Regions from separate parts of the Colwellia sp. BRX10-1 genome, predicted to be linked through region 1. Evidence: predicted binding sites of a transcription regulator. Region 1 holds the regulator's gene; each other region holds the start of a gene.
The links. The regulator FNR, encoded in region 1, switches genes on or off when oxygen is low (the NO sensors DNR and NnrR bind a similar motif). The targets are predictions, from matches to a motif close to TTGATCTAGATCAA.
Positions count from the first base shown of each region.

Region 2: hemN (oxygen-independent coproporphyrinogen III oxidase) is a predicted target of FNR. The motif match lies at 2,609-2,622, and genes of this name have one in related genera.
Region 3: H4J75_RS08420 (bacteriohemerythrin) is a predicted target of FNR. The motif match lies at 3,513-3,526, and genes of this name have one in related genera.
Region 4: H4J75_RS07410 (adenosylcobalamin-dependent ribonucleoside-diphosphate reductase) is a predicted target of FNR. The motif match lies at 2,128-2,141, and genes of this name have one in related genera.

Region 1 is NZ_JACGWC010000011.1:42,894-47,627, reverse strand. Features, by position in the region: gene uspE (universal stress protein UspE) at 1-797, opposite strand, end outside; gene fnr (fumarate/nitrate reduction transcriptional regulator Fnr) at 947-1,666, opposite strand; gene H4J75_RS10885 (sulfite exporter TauE/SafE family protein) at 1,705-2,382, opposite strand; gene ccoS (cbb3-type cytochrome oxidase assembly protein CcoS) at 2,388-2,600, opposite strand; gene H4J75_RS10875 (heavy metal translocating P-type ATPase) at 2,630-4,734, opposite strand, start outside.
Region 2 is NZ_JACGWC010000003.1:102,159-106,892, forward strand. Features, by position in the region: tRNA gene H4J75_RS04365 (tRNA-His) at 209-284, opposite strand; gene H4J75_RS04370 (DUF1285 domain-containing protein) at 519-1,076, shown strand; gene hemN (oxygen-independent coproporphyrinogen III oxidase) at 1,126-2,496, opposite strand; gene H4J75_RS04380 (DUF2489 domain-containing protein) at 2,665-3,156, opposite strand; gene yihI (Der GTPase-activating protein YihI) at 3,166-3,753, opposite strand; gene H4J75_RS04390 (VOC family protein) at 4,527-4,734, opposite strand, start outside.
Region 3 is NZ_JACGWC010000007.1:122,046-126,779, forward strand. Features, by position in the region: gene H4J75_RS20125 (ethylbenzene dehydrogenase-related protein) at 1-851, opposite strand, end outside; partial or broken gene H4J75_RS20130 (NapC/NirT family cytochrome c) at 933-1,484, opposite strand; gene H4J75_RS08415 (cytochrome D1 domain-containing protein) at 1,572-3,200, opposite strand; gene H4J75_RS08420 (bacteriohemerythrin) at 3,622-4,188, shown strand; gene H4J75_RS08425 (TonB-dependent hemoglobin/transferrin/lactoferrin family receptor) at 4,704-4,734, opposite strand, start outside.
Region 4 is NZ_JACGWC010000006.1:70,865-75,598, forward strand. Features, by position in the region: gene H4J75_RS07395 (Do family serine endopeptidase) at 1-174, opposite strand, end outside; gene H4J75_RS07400 (YhcB family protein) at 266-721, opposite strand; gene zapE (cell division protein ZapE) at 898-2,013, shown strand; gene H4J75_RS07410 (adenosylcobalamin-dependent ribonucleoside-diphosphate reductase) at 2,219-4,375, shown strand; gene H4J75_RS07415 (NrdJb) at 4,409-4,734, shown strand, end outside.

The DNA of each region.
Region 1 (4,734 bases):
ACAACTAATTCAGCATCAACGTGCTTAGAAATACTTTGAATAACATCTTCAGGTAAACCTTCTTTAACATGGGTATTTTTAAGCGGAATATTAAAGCTATTAGCATGGTCTTTCATCGCACTTTTGTGATGATTAAACATAGTGTCGTTATATTCAGAGGCGTTAAACTCTGGAATTTCAATGGCAATATTTACTGGCGTACCTGGATAAGAATTCACCAAATGAACATTGGCTTTAATCAGTGAAGAAAACACTATTGATTCTTGGGTTAGCTTATTATTAAGCGCTTTGTGCTCATCATCATCGCTACCGATATTGAGTGCGGTAAGTAAATTACCATTGCTTGGCCAGCTATGGTCTTTAACCAGTAATACTGGGCAGGGACATTTCCTTAATATATGCCAATCTGTTGGCGTAAAAATAACCGACTTTAGCTTGTCATGTTGATGGGTGCCTTTGATGACAATATCGAAGTTTTCAGCCAGTACTTTTTTTATGATCTTTTCAAATGGGCGATTATGCCAAATAATACAGGTATCTATGGTTATGTCTTGGTGATCAGTTTCTGAAATCTTTTCGTCTAACCATAGTTTACGATCATTAATAACCGATTGACGCATTGCTTCTCGCTCGTCGCCAGAAAGCATGGTGGTCATTTCATAAGATAAATCATAAATGGTTAAAAATGCAGTGATCTGTCCGCCACTATGTCGTGCTAATTCAATCGCACGTTTCAACGCTTTTTGATTTTCAGTGGTTGGATCAATAACGGCTAATATTTTTTTATACTTATCCATAATATTTACTCCCTAGTTATTAAATAATATTAATAATAGACCATAATTAATAGATATTATTTGCTTTAAATCATAATATTTCAATAAAAAAAATGCTTAACATCTTTAATGTTAAGCATTTATCTATAATTATTTAAAAAAGCGATAAACTACAGTGAAGCACACTCGTTAAGTTTATCCATATTAAGTATTGTGATGAGTTTTCCATCAACTGTGATTAATTCATTTTTTTGAAAACGATTTAATAATCTACTGATGGTTTCAACCGTTAAACCAATATAATTACCAATGTCACTGCGCGTCATCGTTAGGCGAAAATCTGTTAGTGACATACCCCGTGCATGATAGCGACTGGCTAAGGTTGAAATAAAAGTTGCTAAGCGTTGTTCAGCATTTTTGCGGTTAAGTAGCGTTAACATTTCTTGATCTGAGCGGATTTCGGAACTCATCATGCGAAGAATTTGTTTTTTCAACTTAGGCATCGTATTCGATAATGAATCTAAAGTATTGTAAGGTATCTCACAGACCATAGATGTTTCTAAGGCTTTTGCAAAACTAGGGTGCTCTGACTCAGCAATAGCATCAAAACCTAATAAATCACCCGCTAAATGAAAACCGGTAATTTGTTCTTCACCTTGTTCATTTACCGTAAATGTTTTGAATGTTCCAGAGCGAATAGCGTATAAAGCTTGCATTTTGTCGCCATCTTGGAAAATTTGTTCGCCTTTATGAATAGGGCGTTTACGGTCAATAATGCTGTCTAGTGTATCGAGTTCTTTATCATTTAAAGAGAAAGGTAAACACAGCTCGCTGATACTACAGTTTTGACAATGAATATGTTGAGATGTAGAACATGGCTTTTTATACATATTAACCTAAATGAGTTATCCCTAATTTATCGATCATATTAAAACAATTGCTTATATGCAAACATTAAACTGTATATTCCGTATGAAATTATCATTAGCGCCATTATTTTCTTGAATTTCGTATTTGTTACCAACGACTTTATACCAAAAGAGCCAAGCGAAAGACTTAACAAGGCTGGTAAAGTACCTAAACCAAAACTGGTCATAATTAGCGCGCCACTAAGGGCACTTCCACTGGCTAAGGACCAAGTTAATGTTGAGTAGACTAAACCACAAGGTAACCATCCCCAGACTGCTCCTAATGCTAGCGCTTGTTTAGCATTATTAATGGGAATAAACCTTTTACTTAACGGGGATAGATAGCGCCAAAGGAACTTACCCATTTTTTCAACTTTTGATAGCCACATTAACCATTGGCCTAAATACAAGCCTAATAAAATTAAAAATACCGCTGCAAATAACCGTAAAAAACCTAATGGAACGCCAATATTCTTTATTGCAATAGAACTACTAAATCCAACGATTGCCCCAATTAAGCTATAAGAAAAAATTCGGCCAACATTATATGCACCGACCAGCTTAAATTTATCGCTGCCTTTTTGTTGCGGTGATATAGCAGATGTTAACATCGTTGTTATACCACCGCACATACCGATACAATGTCCCGAACCTAACAAGCCGATGATGAATGCCGATAAATAATCTATACTCAACATGGCTGTTATTTACTACCCGTATCATTTTTAGCTGTATTTTCGCTATGGGTTTCAGTGGACTTTTTGGTGGTAGTGTTTTCATCTTCATCAAACAAGATACTCATACCTTGTTTCTCTAAATCATCAAATTGTTCAGTTTTTACTGCCCAAAAAAATAAATAAATGGCGATAGAGGTTAGGATTATCGCTATGGGGATCAAAATATAAATAATGCTCATGGTCTTTATGCTCTATTATAAGTTTGCGTTTACTTTTTTAATAAACGTAACGAGTTAGTGATAACCAATATCGAACTTGCAGACATACCTATAACCGCCATATAGGGGGTAATGTAGCCTGAGACGGCAAGGGGCAATACGATAGCATTATAACCGAATGCCCAAAAATAATTTTGCCAAATAATGCGACGAGTTTTATTGGCGACCTGTATTAATGTTGTTATCGACTTTAAACGATTATTGAGTAAGATAACATCGGCACCACTTTTAGCTATATCGGTGCCACTCCCCATAGCAATCGAGACATGGGCTGCGCCGAATACTGGCGTATCATTGACACCATCGCCGACCATAGCAACGGTTGAGTTTTTAGGCTGATTTTTTATTATCGCCATCTTATTAGCCGCAGTCAAAGTACTATGTATCTCGTCTAAATGTAACAATGCCTGAACTTTTTCACAGCCAGCAGGGTTATCACCCGATAGCATGATGGTATAAATATTACTTTTCTTTAAGTCATCTAACAGCGTTTGGGCATCATTGCGAATTTCATCGCTTAAGTAAAAAGCAGCGACTAATTGGTTGTCTGCTACTAATAGGCAAGAAGCCGTCGCAAATTCTGCCAACATACTTGATTCGCTAAGCAACCAATTAGGTTTACCGATTTGAAAGTATTGACCGTTCACTTTCCCTTGAATACCAGCACCAGATTTAATTTCAACGGCTTGAGTATGGTAGGAGTAATCACGAAATGCTTTAAACGGTTTGGCTAAAGGGTGCTCAGAATAAGACTCGAGCGCTGCTGCTATAGCTAAAACCTGCTGCTTGCTATAGTTAAGCTTTTCATTATTAAAGCGCTTTATTTCATTAATAGAAAAATCACCAGAAGTTAAGGTACCTGTTTTATCAAAAGCAATAGTGGTTAATTTCGGTAATGTTTCCATAACATGTGCAGATTTGATCATGATACCTTCGCGGTTTAAGCGTGTGGTCGCACAGGTTAACGCTGTGGGGGTTGCCAGTGACAAGGCGCAAGGGCAGGTAGCAACGAGTACCGATAAGGTGATCCAAAAAGCTTCTTCAGGTAAATGCTGTTGCCAATAAAATGCAGTACCTATAGCGGTTAGTAAAATAACCGCAACAAAGTATTGAGCGATTTTATCTGATAATTTTGCTAATTTGGGTTTATGCGCCTGAGATGATTCACTTAATCTGATCAGTTGGCTTAAAAAAGAATGTTCACTGGCTTGTTTAACTTCAACGTTGATATTACCATCACCGTTTATAGTGCCTGCAAAGACAGTATCGCCTATTGATTTATTTAAGGGTAACTGCTCACCCGACAACATCGCTTCGTTGAGTTGGCTGCTGCCTGTAATTATTGTGCCATCAGCGGGAACCACTTCGCCTGGTTTTATGAGTACAATATCGAGAGGACGAAGTTTTTTTGCTGGTAGTATGACTTCTTTTTCTGTTCCTTTATCATCAATGAGTTTTGTCGCTATCATCGGCATTAACTTAAGCAAGTTAGCCGAGACTTCCGCAGCGCGACTTCTTGCTCTAAATTCTAAAAATTTACCAATAAGTAGTAAAAAAGTGAACATCGATACTGATTCAAAATAGACTTCACCTTGCTGAGTGATTGTTGCCCAAGCACTGGCCGAAAATGCCAGTGAAATCGCTATAGCAACAGGAACATCCATAGATAAACGCTTCACTTTTAAAGCATTAATAGCTCCCTTGTAGAAGGGTAATGCGCCATAGGTGACAATAGGTAAGGTCAAGAATAAGCTCGCATAGCGTAAATAGATTAAGTTGTACTCATCCATGCCAGAAAAGGCGCCAAAGTATAAGCCAAAAGCGATCATCATGACTTGCATCATTAAAATACCAGAGATACCTAGGCGTTTAATATAATTATTACTTTGGGTTTTGTTAAGTTTTTCGGCGGTACTCGCTTTAAAAGGGAGGGCTTGGTAACCAATATTGCTGATATGATTAATCAGCTCACTAAGTTGTACTTCACTATTATTCCATCGAACAGTTGCACGTTGTGTCGTGGCATTTACATTAATTTTAATTAAGCCGTTTATCTTGATAAGTTGCATTTCGATAAGCCACGCACATGCCGCGC
Region 2 (4,734 bases), on a different contig from region 1:
TGTGTTTTCTTTGAGATAAACTTATAAAGAATGGGGTGGCTAAAGGGACTTAAATCCACTGTAAGCGAAAATGGAATCACTGATGGTTTTATTTAATATGTTATAGGTGTGCTTATACAGAAATGGGGTGGCTAAAGGGACTTGAACCCACGGTAAGCGAAAGTGGAACCACTGATGGATGTTCTATTTGAGATAAACTTATAAAGAATGGGGTGGCTAAAGGGACTTGAACCCTCGACAACCGGAATCACAATCCGGGGCTCTACCAACTGAGCTATAGCCACCACTGATATTACTTGAAGCGCCCAGTGATAAGGCGCGGAGAGTATATTGTATTTTTAAGCAGATTGACAAGGAAAATTTTTGCTTTTAAGCGTTTTATGGGCAACATTCAGCTTAACTGTACTTTTTGCTGATTATTAACTTAATTTTAGATGCTGTTTTACTAATGTCTCCTCATACTGTATTTTTACCTTAGGTCTTAAAATTACTATCCAGCGGATAATTTGGCGGTATAAATGTCACTAGACAAAATTTCTGAACAATTAAATAAGCTAACACCAGGTAACACTAAAAAATTACCACCGATAGAATCATGGAACCCACCGTATTGTGGCGAAATTGATCTACAGGTCAAAGGTAATGGCGACTGGTTTTATGGCGGCACAATATTTAAACGGTTATCGTTAGTTAAACTTTTTGCTTCGGTTTTATTAAGAGAAGTCGCTGGTGATCGCGACGAGTACTTTTTAGTGACACCCGCTGAAAAAGTTAAGATTATCGTTGAAGACGCCCCTTTTGTATTAACGCAATGGGCTTGGCAAGATGATAACAAATCAATAATGACGGTTAGTACCAATGTAGATGACGAGTTCGTGCTTGATGAAACTCATCCGTTAACGATGAATGCTAACGGCGAATTATATGTATTAGTGCGTCGTAATTTATTGGCAAAAGTTCACCGTAATGTTTATTACCAATGGGCCGATTTAGCACAAGAAGAGGTTACAGAAAAAGGCGTTGAATTAATTTTTTCAAGTGCTGACCACAAATTTAGTTTAGGAAAAATTGATTAAATTTCTCACCTTTATAGTTATTTATTATTTATAAAGGTGAGAGTTCCGCTTAAATTACCCGCGAGAAGCGCTGTTGGTTAACGTGTTGTTTCATGTAAGCATCAAAACTCATACAAATATTACGAATCAACAAGCGCGCTTTCTGATCTACTTTAATAAAATCAGCCGTATTTTCAACCAAACCATCACTGATAAAAGTTTTCAGTAGCGGTAAATCTTCAGCAAAATATTCTGCAAAATCGATATCGTACTTTTTACTGATCTGATGTTTATCAATATATAAATTACACATTAATTCACGAATAACTTCGCCACGGATCACGTCATCTGTTGATAAGCTAACCCCTTTCACTTGTGCATTTTTTCTAGTATCTATCGCTTTATAATAGGCTTGCAATTCTTTAATATTTTGACTGAAAGAAGTACCGATATTACTAATAGAAGAAACACCTAATCCTAACAAGTCACAACCACCCTTTGTAGTATATCCTTGGAAATTACGGTGCAGGGAACCCTCTTTTTGTGCAATAGAAAGTTCGTCATTAGGTTTAGCAAAGTGATCCATACCAATGAAATCGTAGCCAAATCCACAAAGCTTTTCGATGGCAAGTTTCATTAAGGCAAATTTTTCTTGCACGCTGGGTAACCATTCGTCACGTAATTTACGTTGGGCAGCAAATCGGTTTGGAATATGTGCATAGCTAAACAATGAAATACGGTCGACATCCATCTCATGAGCTTTGTTAAGCGTTTTTGTAAAGGTTTCTATAGTTTGGTGAGGCAAACCATAGATCAAGTCGATATTAATTGATTTGAAGCCCACTGCCTTTGCATGGGCAATAAAATCGCTAATAAATTCGGTTGATTGCACACGATTAATTGTTTCTTGTACTTTTTTGTCAATGTCTTGTACGCCAATACTTAGACGATTAAAACCTAAATCAAAGAGGTGTTCGGCAAGGTTCATTTCAATTTCACGCGGATCAATTTCTATACTCATTTCTACATGTTCAGCAAAAGTGAATTTTTCTTTTAATAAAGAGACTAATTTTGTGATTTGGATATGGGTTAAAAAGCTGGGTGTGCCGCCACCCCAATGGAGTTGTTTAACGGTGTATTCAGTAAAAAATTCAGCTCGTGAACTAATTTCTTCCGCTAAAAACTCTAAGTAGGTATCGGCCTTGTCACGGTGGCGGGTAATAACTTTATTACAGCCACAGTAGTAGCAAAGGCTATGGCAAAAGGGAATATGTACATACAAGGACAATTCACGGTTGGGTGAATCTTTCACTGCTTGGATGAAATCTTGTTCAGAAAATTCATCATGAAATTCTAATGCCGTTGGATAAGAGGTATATCTAGGTCCACTGGTATTATATTTAGACAGTAATTTAGGGTCAAAAAATTGATTTGCTTGCATGGTTGGTTACCGAGTTAGCCATTACTTATATACGCGTTATCAATCAAAATATAGATTGAATGGTAACGGGTATATGCTAAGCAACAGTTTAACAATGCAAACATTAACAATATTGATCGAGCGCAACAAAGCGTTATTAACTTAGTAAAAAGTTAACTTAGTAAAAAGTTAACTTGCTAGTGCACTCATACGTTCTTGAGCATATTGATGCAAAGAGATAACGTCAATATTTATCTGTGCGGATAAATCGCTCTCTGCTTTCATACGTTCAAAATCAAGTTTCATACGCTCATTTTTGGCAAGTTTCTTTCTTGCATCAAGAATAGGCATATGTTTAATTTTATCATAAAGTTCAAATACTGCAGGAAACTCTGCTGATAAACCACTGCTCAACTTTAAAGAATCGAGCAATACACTCAATCGCCAACAACCCTCAGCGATATCACATTGCTCTTCTTTCATTGCGTGGGCAATAATCACGACACTACTAAGGATCTTACTATCGTGCTTTGCTAAGGCAATTTTTTTATCTTGCTCTGCCTGTTTTATTTTAGCTGTTTGCGCTTTTAGCTGGCTTAATAAATTCACCGCATAAAAAGCAAGCGCAGCAATAATAATTACTCCGCCAACTACTATATAAATCCAAGGAGTTGAAAACATGATAAAGCCTTATTCGAATTTTGACAGGTCGCTGTTGTCAAATTTATCCCAAAGATCATCACCAGATTTTGCTTTGCTAGCTGTTTCAGGTGATTCGTCGTCGTCATCTTCATCTTCTATGCCGAGTATCTCACGTAGTTGTTGATGACGTTCCATTTTTTCATTGAAATAATCAACATCTTCGTTACTTAGCGAAATATCTTCATCTTGCTGGGCAAGGATACTTTGCAAGCGGCTATCTTCTTCAATAGCGAAGAGCTCTTGCTGCAATGAGGTATCAGCTTCAACAACACGAATAGCAGCAATTGGAGAGTTATCTGCTTTTACTTTGTTTTTGGCTTTAAAAGGTTGCACCGCCGCTGTTACCGGTCCGCCAAGATCTATTGGTTTTTTACTACCAATGCGCGGATCTTTCTTTTCTGTAGGTAAGTGAGATTCTTTACCTGCATCAAAAGCTTCTTTTTGTCGGTTGCCGGCTTGCTTTCCTGTTTTCTTCTTTGGTTTTCTATCAACAGGAACTAGGGCTTTTTTCTTATCATCTTTTACTGCGCCGATAGGACCATTGCCTTGTTTTCTAGATTTTTTGGTACGAGACATAAAATAATTTCGTTTTTAAATTCAATGGTTCTATTTTACGTTATATTGTAGGAAACAGCGATAGTGTTTTTCATGATTAATTTTCAGACATAAAAAAACGATGAACAAGTCATCGTTTTCATCAAACTTTAAGTGGTTATCCTAACCTATTAGCAATTCCGTTTATAAGCTTTAACGTATTATTATTTTTTATGTTGCGTTAAATACTCGGTTCATTTTTTATCGGTCATCCTGACACTTTATTGGGTTGTCCTTATCGGTCTATTGACCTAAATATTAACAATCATCCTGATATTAACTTAATCATCCGTATTCTTTAAAAGTAACCTCTCATAAGAGAAGGTTAAGGCTTTCCGTGCAATTCAATCCATTTTGTTATTTGGCTACAAAGTAGCTGGACAATACTTTACCTTAGTTTATAAATGTCGCAAGTTATAAATATACATTTATTTACAATTCATTGAGTATGAAAGGTTAACTTATTGTTTTTAAAGTCTATTGATTTATTTAAAAGTTAATGAATGGTAAAAATATGTTTTCTCTATGGTTAATGTCTTACATAAATAATCACAAATAGAGTACATTATTACGCTCGCTTTATATACGAAACCCTTCGTTTTATGTACTGATGTCCTATTTCGTTCAGTTAATGATAGAAATTTGTTGTGATTTTTAGGTTATACCATGTGCGCAATAAACTAAGCTAAATAGAAATAATAGCTTAGTTTTATTTATTGGATATTGTTTGACCATTAACGAGGGGCAAAATAGTTTTATTCGTGTAACCAAGCCGCGTGTTTTGGTGCAACTTTAGTAACAGCCCACTCTTCAATCATTAAAGGAGCAACCCTTTTTAATTCTTTCATTTGTTCAACTGTACCGGTATTCGCTGCTAATTCTAAGCGATGACCACTCGGGTCAAAGAAATAAATTGATTTAAATACACCATGATGAACTGGGCCTAATACATCAACACCTTTA
Region 3 (4,734 bases), on a different contig from region 1:
TATTTATTTTCAGCTTGCGCAGCATCAATATCACTCTGGCCTTTCAATTTATCCCAACCACCCAATGCTTTATCACCACGGCCTTTTATTTCTAATTCAGTACGCGACTCTTTCAAGTACTTAGTAACACCTGAATTTAAATTTAAGCGTGTAGCGATATCTGAGCCGATGAGCTCCTCTTTTATCGGCGCATAAGGCATAGAGTTAGCGTCAGCATGGCAGGTTGCCCAACACCCAGCACGGTCAGCATATTCAACATCGTCCGTTGCTAACATAAAGGCTAACTTCATTGGGTTATCAGGATCCATTTTACCCCCTTCAACAAACGGAACTGGCGCATGATCACCGTCAGCCCAACTGAACCTCAAATATAAGCTTTCATCATCATGGCTAGCATCAATTGTTACGGGGAAACTTCCTCGCTTACCCGGTATTATGTTTGGCTCAAGTTCCTTCTCACTTTTACCTGAAACAATATTTTCACCAATATCAGCAATTTCTTTACCATGACATTCAATACAACGGTCACCTTTACTAAAAGCACGTTTACCACCATGAGAACGGCCTAATATCCATTCTAACGATGCAGTTCCCGGATAAAAAACGCTAATATCTGTGGATTTTGCTTTTGACCAATCAACATTAAGCGTGCTGCTAGAACTCGTCGCTAAAGCATTATCAGTTATTGCTTTATTAGCGGTTGAATTAGTACCTGCATTGGTTAATGCTGCTTGAACTGCTTGTTCAATTTTTTCATCTATCTTCGCTTTCTCAGCAAGCTCTGCTTCCTTGATATCTGCAGCATCTTTGGATTCTTTTGCTTCTACTCGCGCTAAACCATCAAGGTACATTTGCGGTACTTCGCGAATAAATTCAGGGTTTGGTGCTTCAAGAGCTTCAAGTGCTTCATCTGACAATTGATCTCTCACACCATGGTGAGCAATACCTTTATGACAATCAATACAGGTTTGCCCTGTTTCAAATGCATTTAAATGCTGCTTGCGGGCCCGAGGTTTTTGATATTCTGGATTCATAGACTCAAAATTATGACAATTCCGACATTCTCGTGAATCAGTATTTTTCATCGCTTTCCAAACACTCTGAGCAAGTTCAAAACGATGTTCATTAAATTTTTCTTTGGTATCTAATTTACCCGTTAACCAAGAGAATACTTCTTTAGAGGCTTGTATTTTACGCACCACTTTGTGGATCCAAGGTCTAGGTACGTGACAATCAGGACAACCCGCTCTTACGCCAGTTCTATTTGAAAAATGTATGGTGGGTTTATATTCCTGATAAACATTGTCTTCCATTTCGTGACAGCCGATACAAAACTCTGTGGTGTTTGTTGCTTCCATCGCGGTGTTAAAGCCACCCCAAAAAACAATACCGACAACAAAAAAGAGCACAGCTCCGGCTACTGTTGTACCCAGCAGGAGTCGACGAGACCAAAAGCTAGGTTTAGTTATTGTGTTATTTACCATAATTAACTCGTAGGAATAAAGCGAAAAATTAAACAAAGAGTGCGAGTACAACGGCTGTTGCACTCGCATTATTAGTCAAATGACTAATTAAGTTTTGTGGTTCATACGATTATGAACGTTAAACTTACCAGTAGGCGTTGTTAAACCCTTGATACGATGTAACTCTTTAAGCGTTTTTGCATCGTAAATTACAATCTCACCCGTAGGGTTTCTAGCATCTTTACGATTCCAAACAGATACCCAAACTTCAGTACCGTCATCATTAAACTCCATATGCAGTGCTGCTTTACCTGGCTCGGTTGTTACACGGATAGTTTTAACGATTTGGTGAGTATCTTTATCAAATACTTGTACTGATTGTTGAACTTCTGGCTCAGGATGTTTCAACTGATCAGCCCAAACATATTGTGAAGTTTCATGGGTACGGATAAATGCACCAGCACCATCTGTTTCAACTTCATAGCAAAGTTTCCAAGCTTTATCAGGATGACCCATAGGATCATTGCCCCATACTGATACTAGGCCAACACCTAAGTGAGTTGTGCCACCAACAGGACCACATTCTTTATCAATCCAGTTAGCGCCAGGACCAGGATGCGGTAATGCATCAACTTCAATCATCGCTTCTAACTTACGTTCAATAGTATCAATCACAACCATTTTATTTGAAGCATTAGCCGCAATTTGGAAGTAACGACCAGAGGGATCAAAGAAACCATCATGCAAAAATTCTGCTGAAGCAATACTAGTAATGGTTAAGTTATCTAAGTCGGTATAATCAACTTGTAGCATTTGACCAGTTTCTTTAACTGCCACGATAAATGAAGACGTTAAAGGCGAAGTGTAAATAGCAGCTACACGTGCTTCATTGATGAATTCACCTTTAGTATTGTAACCACGAGTAGATACAACTTTAAGTGGGTTTAATGTTACTGCATCCATAATAACGAAATGCGCAGGCCAGTAACCTCCAGCAATTACGTATTTTCCATCGCCAGAAACTGCGATATCACGAGCGTCATAAGCCATTTTAGTTTCAGCAACTAACATTTTGTCAGGCGTTTGCCATAAATCAATTTTATTTACTTTACCGTCACGACCAATGGTGTACCAAAAACGTCCAATATCTTTTGCATGGTCAACTTTATGATGTTCTGTACCTTTAATGACATGTACTGCGTAACCCGTATCGAGGTGAGCAATAATTTTCTTAGTATCACCATCAATAATGGCGGCAGTACCTGCGTCACGTTCGATAACAACAAAGAAGTTTTTCCAATTTAAACCATGCATTGGTTTAGTTGGATAATCTTTCGGTGCTACATATTCTTTGGTGTAAGAGCGCATTTGCGCTAAAGACATTTCTGGAGGAATAGGTGGTTCCATCTGAATGAAGGTCGCTAAATTAGCTATTTCTTCTTTACTGAATAAATCGTCAAAGTTATTCATACCACCTTCAGTACCTAAAGAAATAATCTTCTCTAAACGTTGCTGGCCTTTTTTTAAAGTATTTTCAGGCTCTAAATTTTTGCCTGTTGCGCCTTTACGCAAAGTACCATGACAACCAGCACAGCGTTGAAAGTATTGTAATTTCGCTTTATCAAAGTCAGCCTCAGACAAAGTCGGCTCTGTTGCTGATACAGACAGACTAATACCAGTAACGGCCATTCCTATTGCTAAACCAAGTGCTGACAAGCCATATTTAATTATTTTCATCGTCATTCTCCAGATATTTTTACGAGCTTAATGTTTTGGATAATTCTTATTTTTTCAGTGTTCTACTCTAATTTTATTTTTATTAGAATTTCGGTTATTTCGCTTTAATAAAAGTCGAAACTGAAACACCAATAAACAAATTCGTCGTTGTTAACGTTCTGGTCTACGCGCTTTATTATTGAAAGCAACTTAAAATCAATTACAAGAAAAAGTGTTAGTCCAGTAAACAAATGTAACTATTCATTACTTCAGGAATAAATAACCTGATTCAGATCAAGTTTTAAAAGTTTTAGTCATCAATGAATTTGCAACTTGATCAAGGTCAATAAATCAGGCGTTTTTAGAAGACTTAAGCTATTTTCGTATTAGAATCACCACAGAAACCAACTACTTAACCACATTAATTTTAGGGGTATTATTTATGAATAACCGCACTAAGTCTTTACTATATGCCGCCACTATTGGTTTGATTATTGTTGCTATTTTTTTAGGCTTTTTATCAAGCATGGCCAATCCAGTTTCTTGGGTATTAATTGTTGTGCTAGCACTGGTACCTTTGATTTATAAGAAAACAAATCAAAGCAATCAGCTGGAGTGGCAAGAAGAATATAGCGTCGGCATTGAAAGTTTAGATAATGATCATAAAAAACTGATTAACTTACTTAATCAGTTCACTACTGCCTATGACTATGCGATGAGTGAAGATTTTGAACGTCAAGCATTGAGTAATTTAATTGCTTACACAAAATATCATTTTGAACGAGAAGAGAATTTACTTGTTGAGCATAATTTTATTGATGTTGAAGCCCATAAAAAACAACATAAGGTGATGATAGCTCAAGTTGAATCATTCGTTAGCTTGTATGATGAAAAAGGTCATGACGCACTATCTGAAGTCAGTAGTTTCTTAAAAGAATGGTTAATTAATCATATCAATGGCACCGACAAAGAATATACCCAGTGCTTAACAGCAAATGGCGTAAAGTAAGAAGTATCCAAAAATATTACTCAAAAGAAATCTCTATTATTGTAGAAATTATTGCTAGTGATCGGCCGCTTTATTACGTTTTTTTATTTATCACCTAAAGAATAGTGTTTCAGAGTAAAAGCAATAAAGGTTCAATTTAAGCCTTGTTGATTTTACACCAGGGTAAGGATTATTCTCACTCAATGTATTGACGAGTAAAACTCAACACACATAGCCTGAGTATTACCTTATTTTAACACTGCTGCCTGACTCTCCTACTGCATCGATATAAACAGAAGTGTCGATAACATCGATGCAGAGAATGATAATGCAGGCACGCCACTGCACTATTTCGTACCTTGATGTAGCTATTCAGTTTTTTATCAGAAGCAAAAAACTGATCGTTGACGAACAAAGATACACTCATCCCTTGAAAGATAGGCTGTCTAAAAATAGCCATCATGAACATAAAAGCCTATTCATAATAGGCTTTTTATTCATCTTAAGTTCTTGTGTTAATATTTTTCTAACTTAAGCTACCAAGCATACTTGATTTGTACTGAGCCA
Region 4 (4,734 bases), on a different contig from region 1:
ACCGGTAACCGAAATTAGCACGACACCCGGAGTAACCTTCTCTAGCATCGGCGCTAAACTTGGCAACTGTTGACCACTAACGGAAAAAGGTAAATTGGCTTGGACGGGCAAACTTGCCACGGCAATAGAGCCGGAAAGAAGAATACTTGTTGCTAAAACAGACAGTTTTTTCATAAAAGAGACAACCTTCTTATAAACATAAATGATTAATGTAATTTTATACTTAACTAAAGACCTATGCTGTGTGCGTTAGTTCCAAAGAACATTAGCCTACATTTGTAACACTTTGTTTCTTGTCGGCAAAAAGTCCACTCGCTTGACCTGAGTAGTCAAGTGGTGGTTCTGTGCTTGTTTCTTCACTCTTACGTTCGGCTCGGCTGTGACGTAATGATACGGTTTGTGCAAGTTGTTCTTGTGTTTCTTTTGAGAAAAAAGGCATGCCATCAACGTCTGAAGGTGTTGCTTGTTTTAATAACTGCGTACTTTTTTCCATTTGCAACATGGCTGTTTGGCAAGTGCTATTCATTTTGTCCAAAAGTATTGTTGAATCATCTAAATGTTCTGCAACATCGAGTTTATATTGCGCTAAAGCGGCTTCACTATTACTAACGCGTTCACTAAGTTTCTGGTTGTCTTGGACTGATGCAGATAAAAAACGACTAGCAACAAAACCTATTGCCGCACCAACTAATAAAAGAAAAATTGCTAAAACTATATCCATAGTGTCAAACCCTCGTTATATTCAATAAAATTAGTAAAAATATAGGAACTTATTTTGTATAATAGCGCTTCTGTTCGCGCTTACCTAATGAATATGATTGCGAATTTGTTAATTTCAAGAAAATATTTCATTAGTCCTGTAAAGACTTTGTGAAACAAAATATAAGTGGCCAATAAATGATCAAGCTTTCACCTCTAGATAAGTATAATGAAGATTTAACTCGTGATGATTTTTTACATGACGATGCGCAGGAAAATGCGGTAAAAAACTTACAGCGTCTCTATGAAGATCTTCAAAATAAACCCTTACCCGTTGAAGGATTTAAGAAGGTGCTTAATCGCTGGAAGCGCATTGTTGCCTCATCTGAAACCAAAACCATACAAGGACTTTATTTTTGGGGTGGCGTTGGTCGAGGGAAAACTTATTTAGTTGATACATTTTATGATTGTTTGCCTTTTGAAAATAAAATGCGTGTTCACTTTCATCGCTTTATGCACCGTGTTCATCAAGAATTAAAAACATTAACCGGGCAAGCTGACCCATTGAAAATAATTGCCAAACGTTTTGCTGATGAAACCTGTATTATTTGTTTTGATGAATTTTTTGTTTCCGACATTACCGATGCAATGATCCTTGGCGCTTTGTTTGAAGAATTATTTGCACATAATGTTACTTTAGTGGCAACGTCAAATATTATACCTGACGGTCTGTACCGAAATGGTTTGCAACGCGAACGTTTTTTACCAGCTATTAAACTCATCAATAAACATTGTGATGTGGTAAATGTCGATAGCGGTATTGATTACCGTTTGCGAACCCTAGAGCAAGCCGAGATTTACCATGCTCCACTTGATGCAGAGGCAAGTGAAAACCTGGCGCAATATTTTATTCAATTGTCGGTCAAACCAGGTAAGAAAGATGTTGACGTTAAAATAAATAATCGCTCATTATCGGCGATTGAAGAGTCAGACGGTATTGTGCACTTTGACTTTTCGGTGTTGTGTGAATCCGCACGTAGTCAAACTGACTATATGGAGATAAGTCGTTTGTATCACACGGTATTATTAGCAAATGTTAAACAAATGAGTGTCGATCGTGAAGATGCGGCCCGTCGATTTATTGCCTTGGTTGATGAATTTTATGAACGTAATGTAAAATTAATTATTTCTGCTGAAGTCGAAATGGAAAATTTATACAGCCACGGCGGTTTGGAATTTGAGTTCAAACGTTGTTTAAGTCGTTTACAAGAAATGCAGTCACATGATTATTTAGCAAGTAAGCACTTACCTTAGTGAGATAGTAAAACTTACTTAAAGATAATTATAAAAATGCCGATTTAACGATCGGCATTTTTTTATGCCAACTTTAGCGTTATTACGCTAACTAGCTATATGTTGTGTTGTTTATTGATCTTGATCGCAATATGTAGTGCTTTGGCTTTTGTCATTTATTTTTATAGGTAATATACACCAAAAATAAAATGATAAAGGAATGCTGATGACAAACGCTTTTTCACCAGGCTTAGCGACAAGTATTAAATTACAAGCCGCTTCAGTTGATATTTGGGATAAAAAATACCGCTTAAAAGACAAACATGGCCACCCGCAAGAGAATACTATTTCAGAAACATTTCATCGAGTTGCCTTAGCGCTCGCGGATATAGAAAATAAAGATAAGAAAAAGTGGTACGAGAAATTTGTTTGGGCGATGGAATGTGGCGCCTATCCTGCGGGACGAATAATATCAAATGCAGGTGCCAAAAAATTTAAGCCCGCCACATCAACAATAAACTGCACGGTTTCAGGCACTATCGACGATTCAATGACGGGTATATTAACTGCGGTGCACCAAGCAGGCCTAACGTTAAAGGCGGGGTGTGGTATTGGTTATGAATTCTCAACTTTAAGACCTAGTGGTGCCTTTGTTGCTGGCGCCGGTGCCACAACTTCAGGTCCACTGTCGTTCATGGATATCTTCGATAAAATGTGTTTTACCATTAGTTCTGCCGGCGGGCGGCGTGGTGCGCAAATGGGGGTTTTTGATATCTCTCACCCTGATGTTAAACGTTTTATTTTAGCGAAGCGCGAGGATGGTCGGTTACGGCAATTTAATTTATCACTACTGATCAGTGATGAATTTATTGCTGCTGTAAAAAATCAACAAGACTGGTTACTCAATTTTCCTATTTCTCACCAAGAGTTACTTGCCGATGATATCGCTATCACCGATCGGGATAAAATACTCTTCAAAGAGAATTATTTTGATAACGCTTATATTAAAAAACATAATTATGTATTGAATCATGAAGGTAAAATCGCCTGTAAAATTTATAGCACGATACCAGCTGTTAGGCTGTGGGATATGATAATGAGCAATACATTTGACTATGCTGAACCAGGTTTTTTACTCATTGACCATGCTAACGAAATGAATAACAACTGGTTTTGTGAAAAACTACGTGCAAGTAATCCCTGCGGCGAACAAATATTACCGCCCAACGGTGCTTGTCTGCTGGGTTCAGTAAATTTAGTTAAATTTGTTGAGCAACCTTTCACTTCTAGTGCGAAATTTAATTGGGATAAATACCGCGAAGTTATTAAAGTTTTTACCCGCATGCTCGACAACGTAGTAGAAATTAATGGCTTACCACTGCCTGAACAACAGCAAGAAATTCAAAGTAAGCGCCGTCATGGTATGGGGTACTTAGGATTAGGCTCAGCTCTGACATTATTAAAAATACCTTATAATAGTCCTGAAGCCCTGGCTTTTACTGACAAAGTATCAAAATTTTTAGCGATAACGGGGTGGCAAGAAGCGTTAAATTTAGCAAAAGAAAAAGGTCCTGCGCCGATACTTGCACAAACGTTCGTGGTAACTCAGCAAATGCTAGTAAAACGCCCCGAAATGATAAAAGACGGCATAAAAGTGGCGGATAAAATAAAAGGTTCAGTTCTGCACGCAAAATACAGTCGTTATATGCAGCGTATCGCTGAAGAAAATCCTGAACTTGTCGAAGCGTTAGCTGAGGTTGGCGCCCGTTTTACACATCATTCTTCAATAGCACCCACAGGCACTTTAGCGCTCAGTCTAGGTAATAATGTATCTAATGGTATTGAACCGAGCTTTGCACATGAATATCACCGCAATATTATTCGTCAAGGTAAGAAATCAAAAGAATCCGTCGCTGTTTCAAGTTATGAACTGCTGGCATATCGTCATTTTATCAATAAAGATGCTTTGGCATATAGCGAAGATGACAATAAAAAGCTGCCTAACTATTTTGTATCTGCCGATGCCATCGCTCCTAAAGAACATGTTGATATTCAGTCTGCGGCACAATACTGGATAGACTCGTCTATTTCAAAAACAATTAATGTTCCAACTGATATCGATTATGAAAACTTCAAAGATATCTATTTGTATGCATACGACCAGGGCTTGAAAGGCTGTACGACTTTTCGTTTTAACCCAGAAGTCCATCAAGGCGTATTAGTAAAAGACGAAGAACTCGCTAATGTAACGTATCAGTTTACCTTAGCCGATGGCACTGAGATTTTAGCGAAAGGTAATGAAGAGGTGGTTTACGACGGCGAAACGCATACGGCTGCAAATCTTCATGACGCTTTAAAAGAAGGTTACTACGGTAAGCTCTAAAAGCCCTGGCAAAAAATAACGAGGAAACTAATAATGAGAGAAATTAATCAAGCGATCACTGCGGTTAAGGTGTTAGTTGCTGATCAGCTGCCTGTTAAAGAAAAAATAAAAGGCATCGCGGATAAACTCACCGAAAGTACAAAACGTCCTGAAATGTTAATTGGTTCTACTTATAAAATAAAACCGCCAGTATCAGACCATGCTCTTTATATTACTATTAATGATATTTTGCTCAATCAAGAAAGTGACCAAGAAACTCGCCGTCCTTTCGAAATTTTTGTCAATTCAAAAAATATGGAGTTTTATTCTTGGGTAGTGGCGCTAACACGGGTTATTTCAGCGGTATTTCGCAAGGGAGG